2 linked regions of the Pseudorhizobium banfieldiae genome follow. The protein of the gene in region 2 binds, or shares a complex with, the protein of the main gene of each other region. Links are inferred from orthologs where the notes say so. Each region holds a gene or a part of one and is shown on either strand. Other genes may lie near its edges.

Region 1 (11,774 bases), 1.9 Mb from region 2 along the record:
AAGGCGAGATCGCCGTCAGGGCGCCCGACCCGGTGATGTTCCTCGGCTACTGGGACGATCCGGCTGCGACGGAGGCAAAGGTTAGGAACGGTTGGCTACTGACGGGCGACATAGGGCGCCGGGACGCAGAAGGCTTCGTGGAGTTCGTCGGGCGGGACGACGACGTGATCACCTCGGCCGGCTACCGGATCGGCCCGGGGGAAATCGAGGATTGTCTCAGCGGCCACCCCGCCGTCCGACTCGCTGCCGTGATCGGCAAACCGGATCCGCTGCGCACGGAGATCGTCAAGGCCTATGTCGTCCTTCGCGAGGGGCACGAGCGTAGCGAACGCCTCGCGGCCGAGCTTCGCGACTGGGTCAAGCACCGGCTGTCGATGCATGAGTACCCCCGGGAGGTGGACTTCGTCGACGATCTGCCGCTGACGACGAGCGGCAAGGTGATCCGCCGGATGCTGCGCCTGCGTGCGGCAGCGGAATGAACCTTATTCAGGTCGCCTGGCGATCGACAGGATCTTCTGCCGCAGCAGACGTGCCATGTTTCGCGTGCTCCGGTACATGTGGAGCTGGGCCGCGACTTGCCGGACATCCTTGTCGGCATTATGCGTCAGGCCGATCACAAGCGTCCCCATCTCCTCGCGCTCCTCCCACATCCGGCTCATGATGGAGTGGTCGGCGGTCGCGCAGGAATCGGTACGCAGGATATTGGCGTCATCGAGGTGCCATTCGGTCAGCTTCATCATGAGCAGCTTGCCGGGGGACCATGCGGCAAATTCCTCGTCGTAAGTCGTCTTCCAGGTATAGGCTTCGCCGGCCATGACGAAGACGATGAGGGAGGCGATCGCGCGGCCGTCGAGGTCGAGCGTATGGATGCGGACGGCATCGATTTCGGCGAGATTGGTGATGGCTTCCCGGGCAAAGGCAGCGCGGTAGCGGTCGTTGATGAGGGCGGAGCGCTTGCGCCCCTTCCATCCTGCTGCCTCCAGCGCCAGGAATTCCTCCATGCGGAGCCGGACCTCTTCCGGTTGACGGGCGACTGTATAATCCAGCTGCCCGTGCTCGGCGAGCCGGCGCCATTGGCGCTGCATTTCCCTGTAATGGTGAGGAGAAACCGCCCGCTTGATGTATGTCTCCGGAGCATCGAGGCTTTCCAGCATGGGACGTGTGCCGGGTTCAGCAAGCGTCACCGGCAGGTCGCGACCCACCGCAACGGCGCGCGCCAGCTGGGCGAAGCGTCCGTTGACGCGGATCTGGGGCAGGACAAGCACTGAAGGAAGCTGCATGTCCGGTCGCGAAAGACCGTCCAGAAGGTTGTCGATCGTCTCTGCTGCACCCTCTGCATCGACCAGCGGCGTTCCCAGAGGTCCGAAAGGGTTCGCCCATGCTCGGGTGATCGCAGGCCCGATCGAGAAGCCGGGTTTTTCGATCGTGAAGGGCATCAGCAGCCGCATGCGGCTGTGCCCCTCGTTCTCGTCGCGGATCACTGCGAATCGGACCTGCTTGTCCTCTATCCGTGGCATTGCAGGCGCCAGCAGACGGGCGCTGAAGAAGATGTTGGGTTCCATTACCCGGTTGGAAAGGAATTCGAGCTCCTGCTGGAGGTCGTAGCCTAGCGAGGCGGGGTAGATGCAGAGTTCCCGTCCCAGGCGTCCTACTTCGATCTGTTGGTCGGCATGGGGCCGTTCTGCCTGCAGCTCCGGCAGTAGGGGTGGTGTCCAGAGAGGAGCTGCGGGATCCATGGGCCGGCGGCTGTCGGGGGAGGGGGCCATGGTCATTCGGCCTTTGCTGCAGTTGGAATTGGGTCGGCGAAGGCAAACATGGCGATGCCGAGGCTTCGGCGAAGCGCTACGTGCAGCAGGATCGCCTCGATTGCCATGGCGCAGGCGGTCGCGGTCGCCGCGCCGTTCAGCCCGAAACGAGGGATGAGCATGATGTTCATCAGAATGTTTGCGCCCAGCACGATCGCGTAGAGAACCACGCAGAGGTTCTGACGGCCGGCCATGCTGAGCAGCACTTCGGCGGGGCCGACCAGCGACTTGGCGAGGATGCCCGCAAAGAGGATCGGGAGCAGCCAGTAGCCAATCGTGAAGGCCGGGCCGAAGAGGGCGAGCAGGTGTTCGCCGACCAGCAGGATGGCCGAGCCCAGCAGGAGAGCGGGCCAAAAGCTCCAGCGTGCGGCCTGTCCGGCGAATGCCCTCAGTTCCGAGGTCTCGCCGCTCGCAAGTATGGCGGAGAACCTCGGGCCAGCCGCAGCCTTGACGGCGAAGGCGACGAACTGGACGAGCACGATCGTCTTCGTCGCAGCAAAGTAGACCGCCACCTGGTCGGGGGGCAGGTAGAGACCGACCACCACCACATCAGCATTGGTCAGGAGGAAGCCGATCCCGTCAATCAGGAAGATCGGCAAGGAATAGGCGAGCCAGGCGCGTGGGTTGAGACGAAGCGGACCATCGCCGAAGGCGCGCCGCAGCCGTTGGCGCAGGCGCATGTACTGGATCAGCGTCGTGACATAGGTTGCGGCAAGAGCGGCTTCCATCGCAGTCACCGCCGTGTCGGGCGCGCCGAGCCAGACGGCGCCGACCATGAAGAGCAGGATCAGGGTCGGACGGATCAGGAAGGTCGGCGTCAGGGCCGTCACCGTCCAGCCGCTTGCCCGTGCGGTGCCGTCGAGGACATCGCCAAGCGCGATCATCGGCAGCGTGAAGAGCGCCAGGAACAGAGGCGCCAGCCAGTAGGCTTCGAAAGAGTCAGCGAAGAGGCGCAGAAAGATAAACCCCAGTGCCGCAAGCACGCTTGCTGAGAGCATCGCAAAAATGCGCGCCGTGACATGAAGGCCGCGGGCAGAGGCGAGATCACCGTCCGCCTGGTGCTGCGGCAGGAAGCGGATGACGGATGTATGGAAGCCGAGGCAGGAGAGGTTTCCTGCCAGAACGACGATCACCCAGACGAAGGCGAAGATGCCGTATTCGAACTCCCCCATCAGGCGGGCAAGGATGATCTGGGAAACGAAGGCGATGGCTGCACTGACGACGCGAATTGCGAAGGCGACGAGAGCCTGCCGCTGGGCACGGGCCGTCTCGCCGTCCAGGGTATTCGCCTCGATTGTCCGGTCGAGCACAGGCCTTAGCCTGGAGCGCAGGCCGCGGGGCAGATATCTCTCCGCTGTCTCGAGAACCGCCATGATCGGCACGCACTACTCACATGAACTCAATACCGGGTAGCCCAGTCTTGCCACGACAGGGTTAACAATCCTTTGGAGCAGACTGGAGCACACGCGAAAATGCCGCCCGGAGGCGGCATCCCGATGTGTTGCTGACGGAGCTCAGGCCTGCTCGAAGGCGCCGTGGCAGTGCTTGTATTTCTTGCCGGAACCGCAGGGGCATGCCTCGTTGCGGCCCACCTTGCCCCAGGTCTCGGGGTCGGCAGGATCGCGATCATCGGGTGGCACCTGCAGGCCAGAGTCGTTACCGCCTGCGAAGTCGTCATCGCCTGTCGAAGCGTCGATATGATGGGGTTCCATGACCGGGGGCGGCTCTGGCGAAGGCTGGGCCTCGCGCACGAGCTCGACGCGCATCATCTGCGCCGTCACGGCTTCGCGCAGGTTGGCAAGCAAGGCCTGGAAGAGTTCGAACGCCTCCGACTTGTATTCCTGCAGCGGATCGCGCTGGGCGTAACCGCGGAAGCCGACGACGGATCGCAGGTGGTCAAGGTTGACGATATGCTCGCGCCACAAGTTGTCGAGTGTCTGAAGCACGATGGATCGCTCGACATAGGTCATGATGTCGGCACCGAAGCGTTCGGTACGGTCGGCAACCGCCTTGTCGGCAGCTTCTGTGATCCTCTCGCGGATATCGTCCTCGCCGATGCCTTCTTCCGCCGCCCAGTCGGCGATGGGGAGGTCAAGGTTCAGCAGGCGCTGGACGTCGTTGTTCAGCCCCGCCACATCCCATTGCTCGGCATAGGCACGTTCCGGAATATGCTTGGCGACCATCACCTCGATCACCTCGTTGCGCATGTCGGCAACGATCTCCTTTAGGTCGTCGGCATTGGCATCCATCAGTTCGATGCGCTGCTCGAAGATCACCTTGCGCTGGTCGTTGGTGACGTCGTCGTATTTCAGGAGGTTCTTGCGGATGTCGAAGTTGCGGGCCTCGACCTTGCGCTGCGCTCGCTCCAGCGCCTTGTTGATCCATGGGTGGACGATGGCCTCGCCTTCCTTCAGTCCGAGCTTCTGCAGCATTCCGTCCATGCGGTCGGAGCCAAAGATGCGCATCAGGTCGTCCTGCAGCGACAGGTAGAACTTGGAGCGACCGGGGTCGCCCTGGCGCCCGGAACGGCCACGAAGCTGGTTATCGATGCGGCGGCTTTCGTGCCGCTCGGTGGCGATGACGTAGAGACCGCCGGCGTCAAGAGCCTTCTGCTTCAGCGCTGCGATTTCCGCCTTGATGGCGTCGGCCTTGGCGTCTCGCTCCGGACCTTGCTCCATTTCGGCCAGCTCGTGCTCCAGACGCATGTCGAGGTTACCGCCAAGCTGGATGTCGGTACCGCGGCCGGCCATGTTGGTGGCGATGGTGACGGCGCCAGGAACGCCGGCCTGGGAAACGATATAGGCTTCCTGCTCATGGTAGCGGGCGTTCAGGACCTTGAAGTCCTTGAAGCCGGACTGGCTCAGCATCGTGGCCAGAAGCTCGGACTTCTCGATGGAGGTCGTGCCGACCAGGACCGGCTGGCCACGTTCGTGGGCGGCCTTGATCTCGGCAATGATTGCCTTGAACTTCTCCTCGAAGGTCCGGTAGACCTCGTCGTCCTCGTCGATGCGCTGGATCGGCAGGTTGGTGGGAACCTCGACGACTTCAAGCCGGTAAATGTTGCTGAACTCTTCCGCTTCCGTCGCAGCCGTACCGGTCATGCCGGCGAGCTTTTCGTACATGCGGAAGTAGTTCTGGAAGGTGATCGAGGAGAGCGTCTGGTTCTCCGGCTGGATCTGCACCTTTTCCTTGGCTTCAAGCGCCTGGTGCTGGCCTTCCGAATAGCGGCGGCCCGGCATCATGCGGCCGGTGAATTCGTCGATGATGACGATCTCGCCGTTGCGGACGATGTAGTCTTTGTCGCGGGTGAAGAGCTTGTGGGCCTTCAATGCGTTGTTGATGTGGTGGACGATCGCGACATTCTCGACGTCGTAGAGGCTTTCGCCTTTCAGGAGACCAGCTTCGCGCAGCAGGTTCTCCAGCTTTTCCGTCCCGGCCTCGGAGAAGTTTGCCGAACGCTGCTTCTCATCGATCTCGTAGTCGCTTTCGTCCAGCATCGGAATGAAGGCGTCGATCGTGTTGTAGAGTTCGGAGCGGTCGTCCAGCGGGCCGGAGATGATCAGCGGCGTACGCGCTTCGTCGACGAGGATGGAGTCCACTTCGTCGACGATGGCATAGTTGTGGCCGCGCTGAACCATCTGGCCGCGGTCATACTTCATGTTGTCGCGCAGATAGTCGAAGCCGAGCTCGTTGTTCGTCGCATAGGTGATGTCGCAGGCATATGCCGCGCGGCGCTCCTCGTCGGAGAGTCCGTGGACGATCACGCCGGTGGTGAGGCCGAGGAAACCGTAGAGGCGTCCCATGGTCGCGGCGTCGCGGCGGGCGAGGTAGTCGTTGACGGTGACGACATGGACGCCCTTGCCGGCCAGCGCGTTCAGGTAGACGGCAAGCGTCGCCACCAGCGTCTTGCCTTCACCCGTCTTCATCTCGGCGATCGCGCCGTCGTGAAGGATCATCGCCCCCGTCAGCTGGACGTCGAAGGGTCGCATGCCGAGCACCCGGCGAGAAGCTTCGCGAACCACCGCAAATGCCGGCGTGAGGAGGTCATCAAGGCTTTTGCCTGCCGCGAGCTGTTCGCGGAACTCGGCCGTCTTGGCCGCCAGTTCTGCATCAGAGAGAGCCTTCGTCTTCTCCTCGAGGGCGTTGACAGCATCGACGCGGGACTTGTAGGAGCGGACGCGGCGCTCGTTTGCCGAGCCGAAGAATTTGCGGGCCAATCCGCCGAAGCTGACCATTCGAATGGTCCTTTCTGGTTAAACGTACTTGTGATCGCAGGCCGGCCTACGGCTCTGCAGAACCGTCAAAATCGCCCGCTACGCCCGGAAACCCATCTGGACGCAAAGTTGCGTGACAGATAAGAGGGGGTCGATTTGATGTCAACGGTAACGGCCGATACACAAAGGCCACATTCCGATGTTTGTGAACGCTTTCCGGCCGGCTTCGGGCTATATCGAGACCGGCAATCATTCTTGAAAGGTGACTTGATGCTGCGCCATAAACTTCTCGCCACGGCTGCCCTTGCTGTCGGGCTTTCCTTCGGTGCCTCCGCCTTCGCGCAGGAAGAGGCCGTCGTCGCCAAGGTTGGCGACCTGGAGATCCTTCAGTCCGAGCTCGACCTGGCCGTGGCCAACCTCGATCCGCAGCTCCAGCAGCTTCCGGACGAGCAGAAGCGCGTGGCTGCCCTGTCGGGCGCGATCGACGTGAAACTTCTCGCACAAAGCGCCGCCGAGGAGGGGCTTGCCGAGACGGAAGATTTCCAGAAGCGGATGGAGTACATCAAGGATCGCGAGTTGCATAACTCTTACTTCCGCAAGCACGTTGTCGACGCCGTCACCGACGAAGAGGTCAAGGCACGCTATGAGAAGGAAATAGCCGCCCTGCCGAAGCAGGAAGAGGTCAACGCCCGCCATATCCTGGTCAAGACCGAGGAAGAGGCCAAGGCGGTCATCGCTGACCTCGACGCGGGCAAGGATTTCGCCGAGCTTGCCAAGACGAAATCGGAAGATTCCAACAAGGACGACGGTGGCGACCTCGGCTGGTTCTCGAAGGGCCGCATGGTCCCAGAATTCGAGGAGGCTGCCTTCGCGCTGGAAAAGGGTGCCTACACGAAGACGCCGGTGCAGTCGCAGTTCGGCTTCCATGTCATCAAGCTTGAGGACCGTCGTGACGTCCAGCCCCCGGCGCTGGAACAGGTTGAGCCGCAGGTTCGCCAGCTGGTCATGCGCGACAAGTATCTGGCGCTGATCGAGAAGGCCAAGGCGGAGCAGACGGTCGAGATCATGGACGAGACGCTGCGCAAGGGCTATGAGGACGTCAACAAGGCGCCCGATGCCGATCCCGCAGCCGGCGAAGCGCCCGCGCCTCAGCAGTAAGTAATTTACAAGGGCCCGGTTTTCCGGGCCTTTCCATATTCAGTTTGGATGCCTCCGATGTCCGCTTCCGTCTCCCCGCTTGCTCCAAAATCCTACCCGGACATGCCGCCGATCCGCGGCCTACGCATGGCAACCGCTGCCGCCGGGATCAAGTACAAGAATCGTACCGACGTTCTGCTCATGGTGTTTGACCAGCCGGCAGCGGTGGCCGGTGTATTCACGCGCTCCAAATGCCCCTCGGCGCCGGTCGATTTCTGCCGCGCGAATTTGCCTCATGGCAAGGCAAGGGCGGTCGTCGTCAATTCGGGCAATGCGAACGCCTTCACCGGCCTCAAGGGCAGGGCCGCGACGGAACTGACGGCGAAGTCTGCGGCCTCGGCCGTGGGATGTGCTGAGAACGAGGTATATCTGGCGTCGACGGGCGTGATCGGCGAGCCGTTGGATGCCGGCAAGTTCGCAGGGGTGCTCGGCGATATGAATGCCGATGCAGAACCGGATTTCTGGCTGGACGCTGCCAAGGCCATTATGACCACCGACACCTATCCGAAGGTCGCGACACGCTTGGCTGCCATCGGTGGCGTCACAGTGACGATCAACGGCATTGCCAAGGGGGCGGGCATGATCGCGCCCGACATGGCGACCATGCTGTCCTTCGTCGCGACCGATGCGGACATCGCGCCGGACGTACTGCAGCAGCTGCTGTCCGCCGGCGTCGGCCCCACCTTCAACTCCGTGACCGTCGATAGCGACACCTCCACCTCGGACACGCTAATGCTCTTTGCCACGGGTGCCGCCGCGGCCGACGGACAGGCGAGGGTCACCTCTGTCGAGGACCCGGCACTGGCGGAGTTCCGAGCCGCGCTGAACGCGCTTCTCAAGGACTTGGCGCTCCAGGTGGTTCGCGATGGTGAGGGTGCTCGCAAGATGGTGGAGGTCACCGTAACCGGCGCCGAGACCGGCGCCGCTGCAAAGCGGATCGCGCTTTCCATCGCCAACTCGCCCCTCGTCAAGACGGCGGTGGCCGGCGAAGACGCCAACTGGGGTCGCGTCGTCATGGCGGTCGGCAAGGCCGGCGAGATGGCCGACCGGGACCGGCTGGCGATCTGGTTCGGCGATGTCCGTGTCGCAGTCAACGGCGAACGCGATCCGGACTATTCCGAAGCGGCTGCCAGCGCGGTCATGAAAGAAGAGCACATTCCTGTCCGGGTGGATCTCGGGCTGGGTGAGGGGCGGGCGACCGTCTGGACCTGCGACCTGACGAAGGAATATGTGGCCATCAACGGCGACTACCGGAGCTGATGCGGGCGATGCAGGCAACACCGTCCGCGAGCAATCTGCCGCTGGTCCGCCGTCTGGAGGCCGTCGGCTTCCGGGCCTGGCCGGCCGCCTCGGTGATCTATGACGGCAGCTGGCAGATCCGGCTTGCGGGCGGACATCCCTCCAAACGCCTCAATTGCGTCGTGCCGCTCGATCCTTCCGATTTCCGGGACATGGACCTGCGCCTCGAGAAGGCGGGCAAGCGCTTCCAGGCCTACGGTCGGCCGCTCATCCTGCGCGAGACGCCATTGGCGCCCACGCAACTTGTCGAGCACCTGTCCGAGGCCGGCTGGAAGCGGTTCGAGACGGTGAACGTGATGACGGCGGATCTTGCTCGCCTGGCATTGCCGGATACGATTGATCACCTCCCCACGCATGATGTCAGTCGCTTCATCGACGCGAGCCTGCTGGTCGCCGGGGAGGATCCGGCGCTCAAGCCTGCGCTTGCTGAAGTACTCAACGCCATCAAGCCGGCGAAGGGGCTGTTCACGATCGAGAATTCTGCGGGCGGACCGGTCGCCGTTGCCCTCTGCGTCCAGGATAACGACCTCGCCGGCGTCATGGGACTTGCCGTCGCCGCCAGCGCACGCGGTCAGGGGCGCGGAACGGAGATCCTGTCCTCCGCCCTGCGCTGGGCCCGCATCAGCGGGGCCCGGAGCGCCTGGATTCAGGTCGTAGCGGACAACTTAGCGGCGCTCGGGCTGTATCGGAAGTTCGGTTTCCGGCAAGCCTATCAATATCATTACTGGCGGGAGGCCTAAACGTGGTGCAATCTCAACCGCGGCGAATGCTGCTGGTCGCGGCCTGCGCCCTCGTCGACACCGACAATCGTATCCTCCTGGCGCAGCGGCCGGAAGGAAAGGAACTGGCAGGTCTTTGGGAATTCCCGGGCGGAAAGGTGGAGCCGGGTGAAACACCCGAAGAGACGCTGATCCGTGAGCTACAGGAAGAGCTCGGGGTTACGACGAAAGTCCCCTGCCTGGCTCCGCTCACTTTCGCCAGCCACACCTACGACACCTTCCATCTGCTGATGCCGCTCTACATCTGCCGGCGCTACGAGGGCATTCCACGGGGGATGGAGGGCCAGGCGATCAAATGGGTTCGCAGCCGCGACCTCCGCACCTACCCTATGCCGCCCGCCGACGAGCCGCTCATCCCCTTTCTCCAGGATCTCCTGTAGAAGCCTGGTAACAGTTGCGCCTATTCGTAAATCGGCGTTAACAGATCGTTTAACCAATTCGCCTAGTCTCGAGGCTTACCAAGGCAGTATCTGCGTCGAGGCTTTGAGACATGGACGAGGAATCGTGGAAGACTGTGCGGGTCCGGAACCGGTCGTCGTACAGGTCGGGCAAGACCGGCGCCCTGAATATCGCCCTCCTGTTCGGCACGGCGGCAATAGCGCTATCCCTCATCGTGACACCCATGGTCGCCGATAGCGGCGATGCCCGCCGCCTTGCGCATGTGCAGGAAGAATTTGACCGCATCACCACGGGCTCGATCAAGCCGGCGGAAAAGGGGTCGAAGCAATATACCATTCGCCGCAGTATCCTTCAGGAAACGCCCGGATCGGTCTGCATCATCCAGCCCTACGACACGGACGCGCGCTGCTAGCCCAGGTCTCCCTGAGAAAGGAAATACCGCATGCGTCTTCTGAACGCGTTCTCGGGCAGCAAGGACGGAGCAACCGCTGTCGAATATGGTCTGATCGCAGCTCTCATCGCTGTCGTTCTCGTCGCGGCCTTCGGCGGCTTCGCCGATACGCTGGTGAGCGTGTTCGAGACGATCGAAGGTTATCTCACGAACGCCGTCAACTAGCGCTCCCGGGTTCCTCATCCCGCGGCACTCGCAGGGCGTCGGCGAGCCTCATCTTCGCGGAGCCAGGCTTCAGCGGCTTCTGCTGGCTCTCATGCGGTGCCCAGCCCGAGACGTAGATGATGGAGAAGGTTGCACGGATGCGTCCGTCCGGATCCGCGTAGCGTTCCGCGTACAACTCCGCTGCCCGAATGAAGAAGCCCCGGCTGACGGGCTGCCGGCTGCGCCCGACCAGCGGATTGGCCATTCCCATCGCACGGATGTCGCGCATCAGCGGGAAGATCGAGTCGTAGCGGACCGTATAATTCTCGACATCCACCACCGGCAGGGTGAAGCCTGCCCTTTGCAGCAGCGCCCCTACATCCCGAACGTCGGCGAAGGGGATGACGCGAGGGCTGGCGCCGCCGGTCCGTTCTATCTCGGTCGCGAGCAACACATCGCGCAGTTCGGCAAGCGTCCCGGCTCCCGGTATCGCCGCCATGAACAGGCCATCGGGCTTCAGGGCCCGCCGGATGCGGACAAGCATGCCCGGTGTATCATTGACCAGGTGGAGGGAGAGCGGCGAAAGCACGAGGCTGGCCGAAGCCGGCTCCAGCGGTAGGTCGTCGAGCGCAGCGACCGTCAAGGGCTCACCGGACGCTGCGAAGACGGAACTGGTCTCGACCCGCTCGATGCTGGCGATCCTGCCGGTTTCGTTCGCAAGGCGTGCTGCGATGCCTGTGCCGCCATGGAGTTCAACAGCGGTCTCGAACCGTCGCTCTACGACAGCGAGCCGTTCGGCCAGCTCGTGCGCCACCAGGTCGAGCAGGAAGGAGGCTCCCGGCTCGGCATTCCTGAACGCCCGTTCCCGCCGTGCTGCCACCAGCGCCTGGTCGAAAAGAATCTCCATTGAGCTAGGTCCTTGCATTTCCAGTTGCGGAATGGCGCGTCGCGGGCGCAAATGTCAATCCATGGGGGACGGACACAAGTCGGCTTTTGGCATGCCAACACCACCCAGATCGGCCTGGCTGCGCTGGATCGCCGACCTTGTCTACCCGCCTGCCTGCCCCGGCTGCGGCGTGATCCTCGCCGGGCAGCCGAGCTTTTGTGCAACGTGCTGGCGCGAGATCCGTTTCATCGAACGACCCTATTGCGAGATCCTCGGCATCCCGTTCGGATATAATCCGGGTGAGGGCATGGTATCGGCGGAGGCGATCGCCACGCCGCCGGTCTTCGATCGGCTGCGCAGCGTCGCGATCCACGAAGGTCCCGTGCGTCATCTGGTCCACGGGCTGAAATATCGCGATCGCACCGACCTTGCCCCCATGATGGCCGCCTGGATGCTGCGTGCGTCCGAGCGGCATGTCCTCGAGTGCGACGGCATCGTGCCCGTCCCCCTGCATCGTTGGCGGTTCGCCGGGCGGAAGTTCAACCAGTCAGCGGAGCTTGCCCGGCACCTGGCACATCTTTCCGGCCGGCCGTTCCTGCC
Region 2 (11,439 bases):
GACATTCTCGCCCGCATGGTTCGTTGGCAGCTTGCCAAGAAGCAGCAGGGCACCCACAAGATCAAGAACCGTTCGGAAGTCTCCCGCACCGGTGCAAAGATGTACAAGCAGAAGGGTACGGGCCGCGCTCGTCACCACTCCGCTCGTGCTCCCCAGTTCCGTGGCGGTGGCAAGGCTCACGGCCCGGTCGTCCGCAGCCATGCTCACGATCTTCCCAAGAAGGTTCGTGCATTGGCGCTGCGCCACGCCCTCTCGGCCAAGCTGAAGGCTGAAGACCTGATCGTCATCGACAATCTGGTTGCTGCCGAAGCCAAGACCAAGGCGCTTGTCGGTTCGTTCGCGTCGCTCGGCCTCACCAATGCGCTGATCATCGGTGGCTCCGAACTCGACAACAACTTCAAGCTCGCCGCCCAGAACATCCCGAACGTCGATGTTCTGCCGGTTCAGGGCATCAATGTTTACGACATCCTGCGTCGAGGCAAGCTCGTGCTGTCCAAGGCTGCGGTGGAAGCTCTAGAGGAGCGTTTCAAGTGACCGATCTTCGCCACTATGATGTGATCGTCTCGCCGGCGATCACCGAAAAGTCGACACTGGTATCGGAGCAGAACCAGGTCGTCTTCAACGTTGCCAAGGATGCTTCCAAGCCGGAAATCAAGGCTGCCGTCGAGGCGCTGTTCGGTGTGAAGGTCAAGGCCGTGAACACGCTGGTCCGCAAGGGCAAGGTAAAGCGGTTCCGCGGCTTTATTGGCAAGCAGAAGGACGTGAAGAAGGCCGTCGTCACGCTGGTCGAAGGCCAGACCATCGACGTCTCCACCGGACTCTGAGGTAAAGAACAATGGCATTGAAAAGCTACAACCCGACGTCTCCGAGCCAGCGCCAGCTGGTCATCGTCGACCGGTCCGGTCTCCACAAGGGCAAGCCGGTCAAGGCGCTGACGGAAGGTCTCTCCAAGAGCGGCGGCCGCAACAACCTCGGCCGCATCACCGCCCGCTTCATCGGCGGCGGTCACAAGCGTACCTACCGCCTGGTCGACTTCAAGCGTCGCAAGTTCGACGTCGAAGGCACGGTCGAGCGTCTGGAATACGACCCCAACCGCACGGCGTTCATCGCCCTCGTCAAGTACGAGGACGGTGAGCTGGCTTATATCCTTGCTCCGCAGCGTCTCGCTGCCGGCGACAAGGTGATCGCGTCCGACAAGGCTGTCGACGTGAAGCCCGGCAACGCCATGCCGCTGCAGTACATCCCGGTCGGTTCGATCGTCCACAATGTCGAGATGAAGCCGGGCAAGGGCGGGCAGATTGCACGTTCCGCCGGTACCTATGTTCAGCTCGTCGGTCGCGACCAGGGCATGGCCATCCTGCGCCTGAACTCGGGCGAGCAGCGCCTGGTGCCGGGTTCCTGCCTGGCGACCGTTGGTGCCGTCTCCAACCCGGACCACGGCAACATCAACGACGGCAAGGCTGGTCGTACCCGCTGGCGCGGCAAGACCCCGCATAACCGCGGTGTCGTCATGAACCCCGTCGACCACCCGCACGGCGGTGGTGAAGGCCGCACCTCGGGTGGCCGTCATCCCGTCACCCCGTGGGGTAAGCCCACCAAGGGCAAGCGTACGCGCTCGAACAAGTCGACCGACAAGTTCATCATGCGTTCGCGCCATCAGCGCAAGAAGTAAGAGAGGTAGTCAGGAATGGCTCGTTCAGTATGGAAAGGCCCGTTTGTTGACGGCTATCTTCTCAAGAAGGCTGAGAAGGTTCGTGAAGGCGGCCGCAGTGAAGTGATCAAGATCTGGAGCCGTCGCTCCACGATCCTGCCGCAGTTCGTCGGTCTCACCTTCGGTGTCTACAACGGCAGCAAGCACGTGCCGGTCTCGGTCAACGAAGACATGGTCGGCCACAAGTTCGGCGAATTCTCTCCGACCCGGACCTACTACGGTCACGGCGCGGACAAGAAGGCGAAGAGGAAGTAACGATGGCGAAGGCAAAGACCGAACGCCGGCTGAAGGACAACGAGGCGCAAGCCGTTGCCCGCACGCTCCGCGTCAGCCCGCAGAAGCTGAACCTCGTTGCCGCCCTGATCCGCGGCAAGAAGGTCGACCGCGCGCTTGCTGAGCTGGAATTCTCCCGCAAGCGCATCGCAGGCACGGTGAAGAAGACTCTCGAGTCCGCAATCGCCAATGCCGAGAACAACCATGACCTCGACGTCGACAGCCTGATCGTATCGGAAGCATACGTCGGCAAGTCGATTGTCATGAAGCGTTTCCACGCTCGCGGTCGCGGCCGTGCATCTCGTATCGAGAAGCCGTTCGCGCACCTGACGATCGTCGTTCGCGAAGTCGAGGAAAAAGGGGAGGCCGCATAATGGGCCAGAAAATCAATCCGATCGGCTTCCGCCTCGGCATCAACCGTACCTGGGATAGCCGCTGGTTCGCCGACAATGCCGAATACGGCCAGCTGCTGCACGAGGATCTGAAGATTCGCGCGTATCTGATGTCCGAGTTGAAGCAGGCCGGTATCGCCAAGGTGGTCATCGAGCGTCCGCACAAAAAGTGCCGCGTGACGATCCACTCCGCTCGTCCGGGCCTGATCATCGGCAAGAAGGGCGCCGACATCGAAAAGCTCCGCAAGAAGCTTTCCGAGATGACGTCTTCCGAAACGCACCTCAACATCGTCGAGGTTCGCAAGCCGGAAGTCGATGCGACGCTGGTTGCCCAGTCGATCGCCCAGCAGCTCGAGCGTCGCGTGGCCTTCCGCCGCGCCATGAAGCGCGCTGTTCAGTCTGCAATGCGTCTTGGCGCCGAAGGCATCAAGATCACCTGCGGCGGTCGTCTTGGCGGCGCGGAAATCGCCCGTACGGAATGGTACCGCGAAGGTCGCGTTCCGCTTCACACGCTGCGCGCCGACATCGACTACGGTACGGCCGAAGCTGAAACCGCCTACGGCATCTGCGGCATCAAGGTCTGGATCTTCAAGGGCGAGATCCTGGAGCACGATCCGATGGCTTCCGAACGCCGTGCGCTGGAAGGCGATGCACAGGGTCCGGCAAGCCGTGAACGTGGCGATCGTCGCCGCGAACGCGAAAACGCTTGATCAACGCTGGCGAAAGATAAGCTCGGAGAAGTAAGAAAATGTTGCAGCCAAAGCGTACAAAGTTCCGGAAGCAGTTCAAGGGACGCATCAAGGGTGTGGCCAAGGGCGGTTACGAGCTGGCCTTCGGCGAATTCGGCCTCAAGGCTCAGGAACCGAACCGCGTCAACGCACGCGAGATCGAAGCGGCCCGTCGTGCCATCACGCGTTACATGAAGCGTGCTGGCCGGGTGTGGATCCGCGTGTTCCCTGATGTTCCGGTCACCGCGAAGCCTACCGAAGTCCGTATGGGTAAGGGTAAGGGTTCGGTCGAATACTGGGCATGCAAGGTCAAGCCTGGTCGGATGATGTTCGAGATCGACGGCGTGTCGGAAGAGATTGCTCGCGAGGCTCTGCGCCTCGGTTCGGCCAAGCTCTCCGTCAAGACCCGCTTCGTTCAGCGCATCGCAGAGTAAGGAGAGGCTAGGATGAAAGCCGAAGACGTTCGCGCCCTCACGGCCGACCAACTCAAGGACAAGCTTGCTGAGCTCAAGAAGGAGCAGTTCAACCTGCGCTTCCAGAAGGCCACCGGCCAGCTCGAGAAGTCCTCGCGAGTGAACGAAGTTCGCAAGGACATCGCCCGCTTGAAAACCATTGCCCGCCAGAAGGCGGCAGAAGCCAAGGCTTAAGGAAGAACAATATGCCGAAACGCATTCTGCAGGGCGTCGTAGTTTCCGACAAGAACGAGAAGACCGTTGTTGTCCGCGTCGAGCGCCGATTCGCGCACCCGCTGCTTCAGAAGACGGTCCGCCGTTCGAAGAAGTACAAGGCGCATGACGAGAACAACCAGTACAAGGTAGGTGACGTAGTTTCCATCCAGGAATGCGCGCCGATCTCCAAGGATAAGCGCTGGACGGTTGTATCCGCCCAGGCTTGATTCCAGACGAATTTGCGCCGGGGCCTTGCTTCTGGCGCAAATATCTGTATGAAGCACGCCATCGGCGCAGGACGCTCGGCAACGAGCGTTCTTTTGCTTTGAGCGCAGGGAAGGTCCTTAACAGGAAACCACCTTGGCAAGATCCATCCCGCGCACAATGAAATTCTGTCCATAAGCCGGATCGGGGCGTTCGCGCGCCCGGTCGTTCCGGTCATTAGAAAAAGGCGACCTGACATGATTCAGATGCAAACAAACCTCGACGTGGCGGATAATTCCGGCGCACGTCGTGTCATGTGCATCAAGGTGCTGGGCGGCTCCAAGCGCAAGTACGCTTCGATCGGCGACGTTATCGTCGTTTCGATCAAGGAAGCGATCCCGCGCGGCCGCGTGAAGAAGGGCGACGTGATGAAGGCGGTTGTTGTGCGTACCGCCAAGGACATCCGTCGTGCCGACGGCAGCGTCATCCGCTTCGACAACAACGCGGCGGTCCTCATCGACAACAAGAAAGAGCCGATCGGTACCCGTATCTTCGGACCGGTTCCGCGCGAACTTCGCGCCAAGAACCACATGAAGATCATCTCCCTGGCTCCAGAAGTACTGTAAGGGAGCGATAGCGATGCAAAAGATCCGCAAGGGCGACAACGTTGTCGTATTGACTGGCAAGGACAAGGGCCGCACCGGCGAAGTCCTGCAGGTCCTGCCGAAGGAAGACCGCGCCGTTGTGCGCGGCGTAAACATGGTGAAGCGCCACCAGCGTCAGACGCAGACGCAGGAAGCCGGCATCATCAACAAGGAAGCATCCATCCATCTGTCGAACATCGCGATCGTCGCGAAGGACGGCAAGCCGACCCGCGTCGGCTTCCAGGTTGTCGACGGTAAGAAGGTGCGAGTTGCCAAGCGTACGGGAGATGTGATCGATGGCTGAGGCAAAGTACGAGCCGCGGCTCAAGACTGAATATGTTTCCCGGATCCGTGGCGCTCTGAAGGAGAAGTTCTCCTACAGCAACGAGATGATGATCCCGAAGCTGGAGAAGATCGTCATCAACATGGGTGTGGGTGAGGCGACTGCCGACTCCAAGAAGCCCACCGTTGCTGCTGCTGACCTGGCCGCAATCTCCGGTCAGAAGGCGGTCATCACCCGCGCCCGCAACTCCATCGCTGGCTTCAAGGTCCGCGAAGGCATGCCGATCGGTGCCAAGGTGACCCTGCGCGGCGCGCGCATGTATGAATTCCTGGACCGCCTGGTCAACATCGCGCTTCCGCGCGTTCGCGACTTCCGCGGCCTGAATCCGAAGAGCTTTGACGGCCGTGGCAACTTCGCCATGGGCATCAAGGAACACATCGTGTTCCCGGAGATCAACTACGACAAGGTTGATCAGATGTGGGGCATGGACATCATCGTTTGCACGACGGCCAAGACCGACGACGAAGCCCGGGCTCTGCTTACAGAGTTCAACTTCCCGTTCCGTCAGTAACCGTAACGACGAGCGTAGAAAAGGAACTCCGATATGGCGAAGACTAGCGCAGTCGAAAAGAACAAGCGCCGCCGCAAGACCGTTGCCACGCAGGCCGCCAAGCGCGCTGCCCTGAAGGCAACCATCATGAACCAGGAACTGCCGATCGAAGAGCGGTTCCAGGCAACCCTGAAGCTCGCCTCGCTGCCGCGCGATGGCTCCAAGACCCGCATCCGTAACCGGTGCGAAGTCACGGGCCGCCCGCGCGCATTCTACCGCAAGCTCAAGATGTCGCGTATCGCGCTTCGTGAGCTGGGCAATCTCGGCAAGGTGCCGGGCATCGTCAAGTCGAGCTGGTAAGGAGATCGTTAGATGACCATGACTGATCCCCTGGGCGATATGCTCACCCGTATCCGCAACGGCGCTGCCCGTCGCAAGTCCTCCGTCACGACGCCGGCTTCCAAGCTGCGCGCTCGCGTCCTGGACGTGCTGCAGGCCGAAGGCTACATCCGCGGCTATTCCCAGACCGACTACGGTAACGGCAAGTCCGAGATCGAAATCGAGCTGAAGTACTACGAAGGCGCGTCGGTGATCCGTGAGATCGGCCGCGTGTCCAAGCCGGGCCGCCGGGTCTACGTCTCGGTAAAGTCCATTCCGCAGGTCGCGAACGGCCTCGGCATCACCATCCTTTCGACTCCGAAGGGTGTGATGGCCGATCACCAGGCTCGCGAACAGAACGTTGGTGGCGAGGTTCTTTGCTCCGTCTTCTAAGACAGGGCAGGGATCTCCATAGCGAACAGACAGGATAACAAAATGTCTCGTATCGGTAAAAGACCCGTTCCGGTTCCTGCTGGAGTTACGGCCTCTGTTGAAGGCCAGAAAGTGACTGCCAAGGGCCCGAAGGGCGAGCTTTTCTTCGTCGCCAATGACGAAGTGAAGGTTGAGTTCAACGATAACGCCGTTTCGGTGACCCCGATCGACGATTCCAAGGATGCCCGCTCCAAGTGGGGCATGTCGCGGACGATGATCGAGAACATCTTCAAGGGCGTGAAGGACGGTTTTGAGCGTAAGCTCGAGATCAACGGCGTCGGCTATCGTGCCTCGTTGCAGGGCAAGAACCTGCAGCTGGCACTCGGTTTCAGCCACGACGTGGTCTACGAACCGCCGCAGGGTATTTCGATTGCCGTGCCGAAGCCGACGGAAATCGTCGTCACCGGCATTAACAAGCAGCAGGTCGGTCAGGTAGCCGCGGAAATCCGCGAGTACCGCGGTCCGGAGCCCTACAAGGGCAAGGGCGTCAAGTACGCCGAGGAACGGATCGTCCGCAAGGAAGGCAAGAAGAAGTAAGGATCACGCGAAATGGCTAGCAGGAAAGAAGCACTTGCAAAGCGCGCGAGCCGCGTGCGCCGCCAGATTAAGGCGGTCGCCAACGGCCGTCCGCGCCTGTCGGTTCATCGCTCGTCGAAGAACATCTATGTCCAGGTCATCGATGACGTGGCCGGCCGCACGCTTGCTGCCGCCTCCACGCTCGACGCCGACTTGCGCTCGAAGCTGAAGACCGGTGCGGATGTTGAAGCCGCCGCCGCTGTCGGCAAGCTTGTCGCAGAGCGTGCGACCAAGGCCGGTGTGAAGGAGGTCGTATTCGATCGCGGCGCCTTCATCTACCACGGCCGCATCAAGGCACTGGCCGAAGCTGCCCGCGAAGGCGGTCTCAGCTTCTAAGGAATTTCGCCCGGAGCCTTCATCGGTTCCGGGCGAAATGCGGTTATCCGCACCCCGATCCGTATTCGGATCACGTTGTAATCTGCCGATTGCACCCGGAAAAGAAAAAGGAAAAGGACAATGGCACAAGAAAGAAGAGGTTCTCGCGACGACCGCCAGAACCGCGAAGAGCGCGATAGCGAATTCGTCGACAAGCTGGTCGCGATCAACCGCGTTGCCAAGGTTGTTAAGGGCGGCCGTCGTTTCGGCTTCGCCGCCCTCGTCGTCGTTGGCGACCAGAAGGGCCGCGTAGGCTTCGGCCACGGCAAGGCACGTGAAGTGCCGGAAGCGATCCGCAAGGCAACCGAATCTGCCAAGCGCGATCTCATTTTCGTTCCGCTGCGCGATGGCCGTACGCTGCACCACGACGTCAATGGTCGTCACGGTGCCGGCAAGGTGCTTCTGCGCGCTGCCAAGGCCGGTACCGGTATCATCGCGGGTGGCCCGATGCGCGCGGTCTTCGAGACGCTCGGCGTTCATGACGTCGTCGCGAAGTCGACCGGTTCGTCGAACCCCTACAACATGGTTCGCGCTACCTTCGACGCCCTCAAGCATCAGGTCCATCCGAAGGACGTCGCAGCCCAGCGTGGCCTCAAGTATGCAACGCTCCAGGCTCGCCGCGCTGCCTCCGGCAACGCTGCTGAAGAATAAGAGGAGTCTGACCCATGGCTAAGGCTACGAAGAAGACTGAAGCAAAGACGATCACGGTCGAGCAGATCGGTTCGCCCATTCGCCGTCCGGCAGTTCAGCGTGCGACGCTGGTTGGTCTGGGCCTCAACAAGATGCACCGGGTCCGCACCCTGGAGGATACTCCTTCGGTTCGCGGCATGATCCGTGCTGTCCAGCATCTCGTTCGCGTCGTCGACGAGAAGTGAGACGGGGGAAGTCATCATGAAACTGAATGAAATCAAAGACAACGAAGGCGCGGTCAAGGATCGCAAGCGCGTTGGTCGCGGTATCGGCTCTGGCAAGGGCAAGACCGGCGGTCGCGGCGTCAAGGGCCAGAAGGCTCGTTCCGGCGTTGCCATCAACGGCTTCGAAGGCGGCCAGATGCCAATCTACCGCCGTCTGCCGAAGCGCGGCTTCACCAACATCTTCGCATCGGAATACGTGACGGTTTCCGTCGGCCGTATCCAGACGGCGATCGATGCCAAGAAGCTTGACCCGAAGGCCACGATCGATGCGGCTGCCCTGAAGGCTGCCGGCATCATCCGTCGCCCGAAGGACGGCGTCCGGATCCTCTCCGGCGGCGAGCTCAAGGCCAAGGTCACGATCGAAGCCGCCGGCGCCTCCAAGGCTGCTGTCGAGAAGATCGAAAAGGCCGGTGGCTCCATCAAGCTTCCGGAAGCCGCAGCCGCGGAATAAACCGTTTAAGATCGCCCGGAGTGCTTCACACCGGGCGATTTTGCTCCCATATGTGAGCCTCACGATTCCGGGACCGGTCGCCAGGCCGGCGCATTCCGGAACCATACGGAAAACAGGGTGAGGCACCGATCGCACCAGCGATTCCCGCCCGTTATCTGAAACTGAATTTGGACTGCATTCCGGACCCGGCAGGATTTCCGCCGCCGGAATTGGTCAGGCGGAGAGATGCATGGCTTCTGCAGCGGAACAACTTGCCTCCAACCTCAATTTCTCGACCTTCGCCAAGGCTGAGGATCTCAAGAAGCGGCTGTGGTTCACGCTCGCCGCGCTGCTCGTCTACCGCCTCGGTACGCATATCCCGCTACCCGGGCTCAATCCCGAGGCCTATGCGCAAGCGTTCCGCGGCCAGGCTGGCGGCATTCTTGGCCTCTTCAACATGTTTGCCGGCGGCGCGGTCGAGCGCATGGCGATCTTCGCGCTCGGCATCATGCCCTATATTTCCGCGTCGATCATCGTGCAGCTGATGACGTCCGTCGTTCCGACGCTGGAAGCGTTGAAGAAGGAAGGCGAACAGGGCCGCAAGGTCATCAACCAGTACACCCGCTACGGCACCGTTCTTCTCGGCACGCTGCAGGCCTACGGTATTGCTGTCGGGCTCGAGAGCGGCCAGGGCATTGTCGCCGATCCCGGCTGGTTCTTCCGCATCTCGACGGTCGTCACGCTTCTGGGCGGTACGATGTTCCTCATGTGGCTCGGTGAGCAGATCACCGCGCGCGGCATTGGCAACGGCATTTCGCTCATCATCTTCGCGGGCATCGTCGCCGCTCTGCCGACGGCACTCGCCGGCACGCTGGAACTCGGCCGAACCGGCGCTTTGTCGACGGCGCTCATCCTGACCGTCATCGTGGTCGCGATCGCCGTGATCATGCTGATCGTCTTCGTGGAGCGTGCGCAGCGCCGCCTGCTGATCCAGTACCCGAAGCGCCAGGTTGGCAACCGGATGTTCCAGGGCGATACGTCGCACCTGCCGCTCAAGCTCAACACTTCGGGCGTTATTCCGGCGATTTTCGCTTCGTCGCTTCTCCTGTTGCCGGCGACGGCTGCAGGCTTCGCAGGCAATTCTGAAATGCCCGGCTGGGCGACGACGATCATCTCGGCACTCGGCCACGGCCAGCCGGCCTTCATGGTTCTTTACGGCCTGCTGATTGCCTTCTTTGCCTTCTTCTACACGGCGATCGTCTTCAATCCGAAGGACACCGCCGACAACCTGAAGAAGCACGGCGGCTTCATCCCCGGCATTCGTCCGGGCGAGCGGACCGCCGAGTATATCGACTATGTCCTCACGCGTATCACCGTCGTCGGCGCTGCCTACCTCGTCTTTGTCTGCGTGCTGCCCGAGCTCCTGATCGCCCGCACCGGCGTTCCATTAGCCCTTGGTGGTACTTCGCTTTTGATCGTGGTCAGTGTAACCCTCGACACGGTCGCTCAGATCCAGGGTCATCTTATTGCCCAACAATATGAGGGCCTGATCAAGAAGTCGAAATTGCGTGGAGGAAAGAGGGGACGATGAGACTGATTCTTTTGGGGCCGCCGGGCGCGGGTAAGGGGACCCAGGCCCAGCGGATCGTGGAGAAGCATGGTATCCCCCAGCTCTCCACCGGTGACATGCTGCGTGCGGCCGTAGCCGCCGAGACTGACGTCGGCAAACGCGCCAAGGCGGTCATGGACGCAGGTAAGCTCGTCTCCGACGATATCGTCATCGCCATCGTCTCGGAACGCATAGACCAGCCAGACTGCGCCAACGGCTTCATTCTTGACGGCTTTCCGCGGACGCTCGTCCAGGCAGACGCCACTGAAAGCATGCTGCGGGAGAAGGGGTTGGACCTTTCGGCAGTCATCGAGCTGAAGGTCGACGACAAGGAGCTGATACGCCGGGTGTCCGGCCGCTATTCCTGCGCCCAGTGCGGCGCCGTCTACCATGACACCGACAAGGTTCCGGCCAAGGAAGGTGTCTGCGACAAGTGTGGCTCGACTCACTTCAAGCGTCGCCCCGATGACAATGCGGAGACGATGACCCAGCGCCTCGAGGTTTACTACAAGGAGACCTCACCGCTGATCGGCTACTACTATGCGAAGGGCAAGCTGAAGTCCGTGGACGGCATGGCCGAGATGGACGCCGTGACGGCGGAAATCGAAAAGGTGCTCGCTGCGCTCTGAGCGGCGGTTGCCCCTAAAGAATCTTGGCGGGGCCGGTTGCTTTTTTTAACCGATTCCGCTAACACCGCGCCAACTCGCGACATTGATGCGATCGGTGCGGACGTCCCGACGAGGGTATCCGGGTCCGGTCCTTTGACTTGTTTCGGATTTGAACTGGCGGCCTTCGATCGGCTGCTCTCATGGAAGAAGTACCACTTGCCGGATGGCAACTGGAACGCAAGGAGAATAGACGTGGCACGTATCGCTGGCGTCAACATCCCGACTGCGAAGCGCGTCGTTATCGCGTTGACGTATATTCACGGGATCGGCCCGAAATTCGCACAAGAAATCGTCGAGAAGGTTGGTATCCCGGCCGATCGTCGCGTTCATCAGCTCACCGATGCTGAAGTCCTGCAGATCCGCGAAACCATCGACCGCGACTATCAGGTCGAAGGCGATCTGCGTCGCGAGACCTCGATGAACATCAAGCGTCTGATGGACCTCGGCTGCTACCGTGGCCTGCGTCATCGTCGTGGCCTCCCGGTCCGCGGTCAGCGCACGCACACCAATGCCCGCACCCGCAAGGGTCCGGCAAAGGCAATCGCCGGTAAGAAGAAGTAATTTCCCGGAGTTTCCGGGTGAGGGGAGGCTGGCGCCACGTCGC

The links.
Region 1: the proteins of secY (region 2) and secA are in contact, whole or in part, in a crystal structure (PDB 3DIN), measured with the Thermotoga maritima proteins. The link is inferred for Pseudorhizobium banfieldiae from one-to-one orthologs. Residues at the interface, in WP_004081795.1 of Thermotoga maritima: Glu108, Gly109, Glu110, Glu111, Ala236, Glu237, Arg238, Arg239, Ile240, Thr241, Ile242, Gln243, Tyr244, Ala245, Arg246, Arg247, Val248, Thr249, Gly250, Arg251, Arg252, Val253, Tyr254, Gly256, Ala257, Ser258, Thr259, Tyr260, Leu261, Pro262; in WP_004082002.1 of Thermotoga maritima: Glu261, Ala262, Arg263, Lys300, Ala301, Arg302, Thr303, Ile304, Ile305, Leu323, Tyr324, Asp325, Pro326, Val329, Ser330, Tyr333, Ile336, Lys340, Phe345, Val349, Glu363, Phe364, Tyr374, Ser375, Gly376, Gly377, Glu393, Ile395, Thr482, Ser483.

The regions. Positions count from the first base shown.
Region 1 is NZ_FO082820.1:3,313,030-3,324,803, reverse strand. What follows is about bases 3,120-6,405. They hold secA (preprotein translocase subunit SecA), read right to left. Parts: upstream 6,041-6,405; coding sequence 3,320-6,040; downstream 3,120-3,319. Other genes in these bases: NT26_RS16150 (peptidylprolyl isomerase), read left to right, coding at 6,290-6,405; NT26_RS16160 (lipopolysaccharide biosynthesis protein), read right to left, coding at 3,120-3,178. Also shown: NT26_RS16170 (AMP-binding protein), read left to right, coding at 1-479; NT26_RS16165 (GNAT family N-acetyltransferase), read right to left, coding at 483-1,736; more of NT26_RS16160, read right to left, coding at 1,769-3,119; more of NT26_RS16150, read left to right, coding at 6,406-7,177; bifunctional glutamate N-acetyltransferase/amino-acid acetyltransferase ArgJ, read left to right, coding at 7,235-8,476; 8-oxo-dGTP diphosphatase MutT, read left to right, coding at 9,282-9,674; NT26_RS16130 (hypothetical protein), read left to right, coding at 9,785-10,105; NT26_RS22470 (Flp family type IVb pilin), read left to right, coding at 10,136-10,309; NT26_RS16125 (methyltransferase domain-containing protein), read right to left, coding at 10,302-11,195; NT26_RS16120 (ComF family protein), read left to right, coding at 11,287-11,774. UniProt on the Escherichia coli protein: Required for protein export, interacts with the SecYEG preprotein conducting channel.
Region 2 is NZ_FO082820.1:1,442,483-1,453,921, forward strand. Bases 8,028-10,978 are described here. They hold secY (preprotein translocase subunit SecY), read left to right. Parts: upstream 8,028-8,808; coding sequence 8,809-10,149; downstream 10,150-10,978. Other genes in these bases: rpmD (50S ribosomal protein L30), read left to right, coding at 8,028-8,089; rplO (50S ribosomal protein L15), read left to right, coding at 8,106-8,579; NT26_RS07215 (adenylate kinase), read left to right, coding at 10,146-10,796. Outside these bases: rplD (50S ribosomal protein L4), read left to right, coding at 1-534; NT26_RS07120 (50S ribosomal protein L23), read left to right, coding at 531-824; rplB (50S ribosomal protein L2), read left to right, coding at 836-1,672; rpsS (30S ribosomal protein S19), read left to right, coding at 1,688-1,966; rplV (50S ribosomal protein L22), read left to right, coding at 1,969-2,358; rpsC (30S ribosomal protein S3), read left to right, coding at 2,358-3,086; rplP (50S ribosomal protein L16), read left to right, coding at 3,125-3,538; rpmC (50S ribosomal protein L29), read left to right, coding at 3,551-3,751; rpsQ (30S ribosomal protein S17), read left to right, coding at 3,763-3,999; rplN (50S ribosomal protein L14), read left to right, coding at 4,234-4,602; rplX (50S ribosomal protein L24), read left to right, coding at 4,616-4,924; rplE (50S ribosomal protein L5), read left to right, coding at 4,917-5,474; rpsN (30S ribosomal protein S14), read left to right, coding at 5,508-5,813; rpsH (30S ribosomal protein S8), read left to right, coding at 5,826-6,224; rplF (50S ribosomal protein L6), read left to right, coding at 6,267-6,800; rplR (50S ribosomal protein L18), read left to right, coding at 6,813-7,175; and 3 more genes. UniProt on the Escherichia coli protein: The central subunit of the protein translocation channel SecYEG. Consists of two halves formed by TMs 1-5 and 6-10.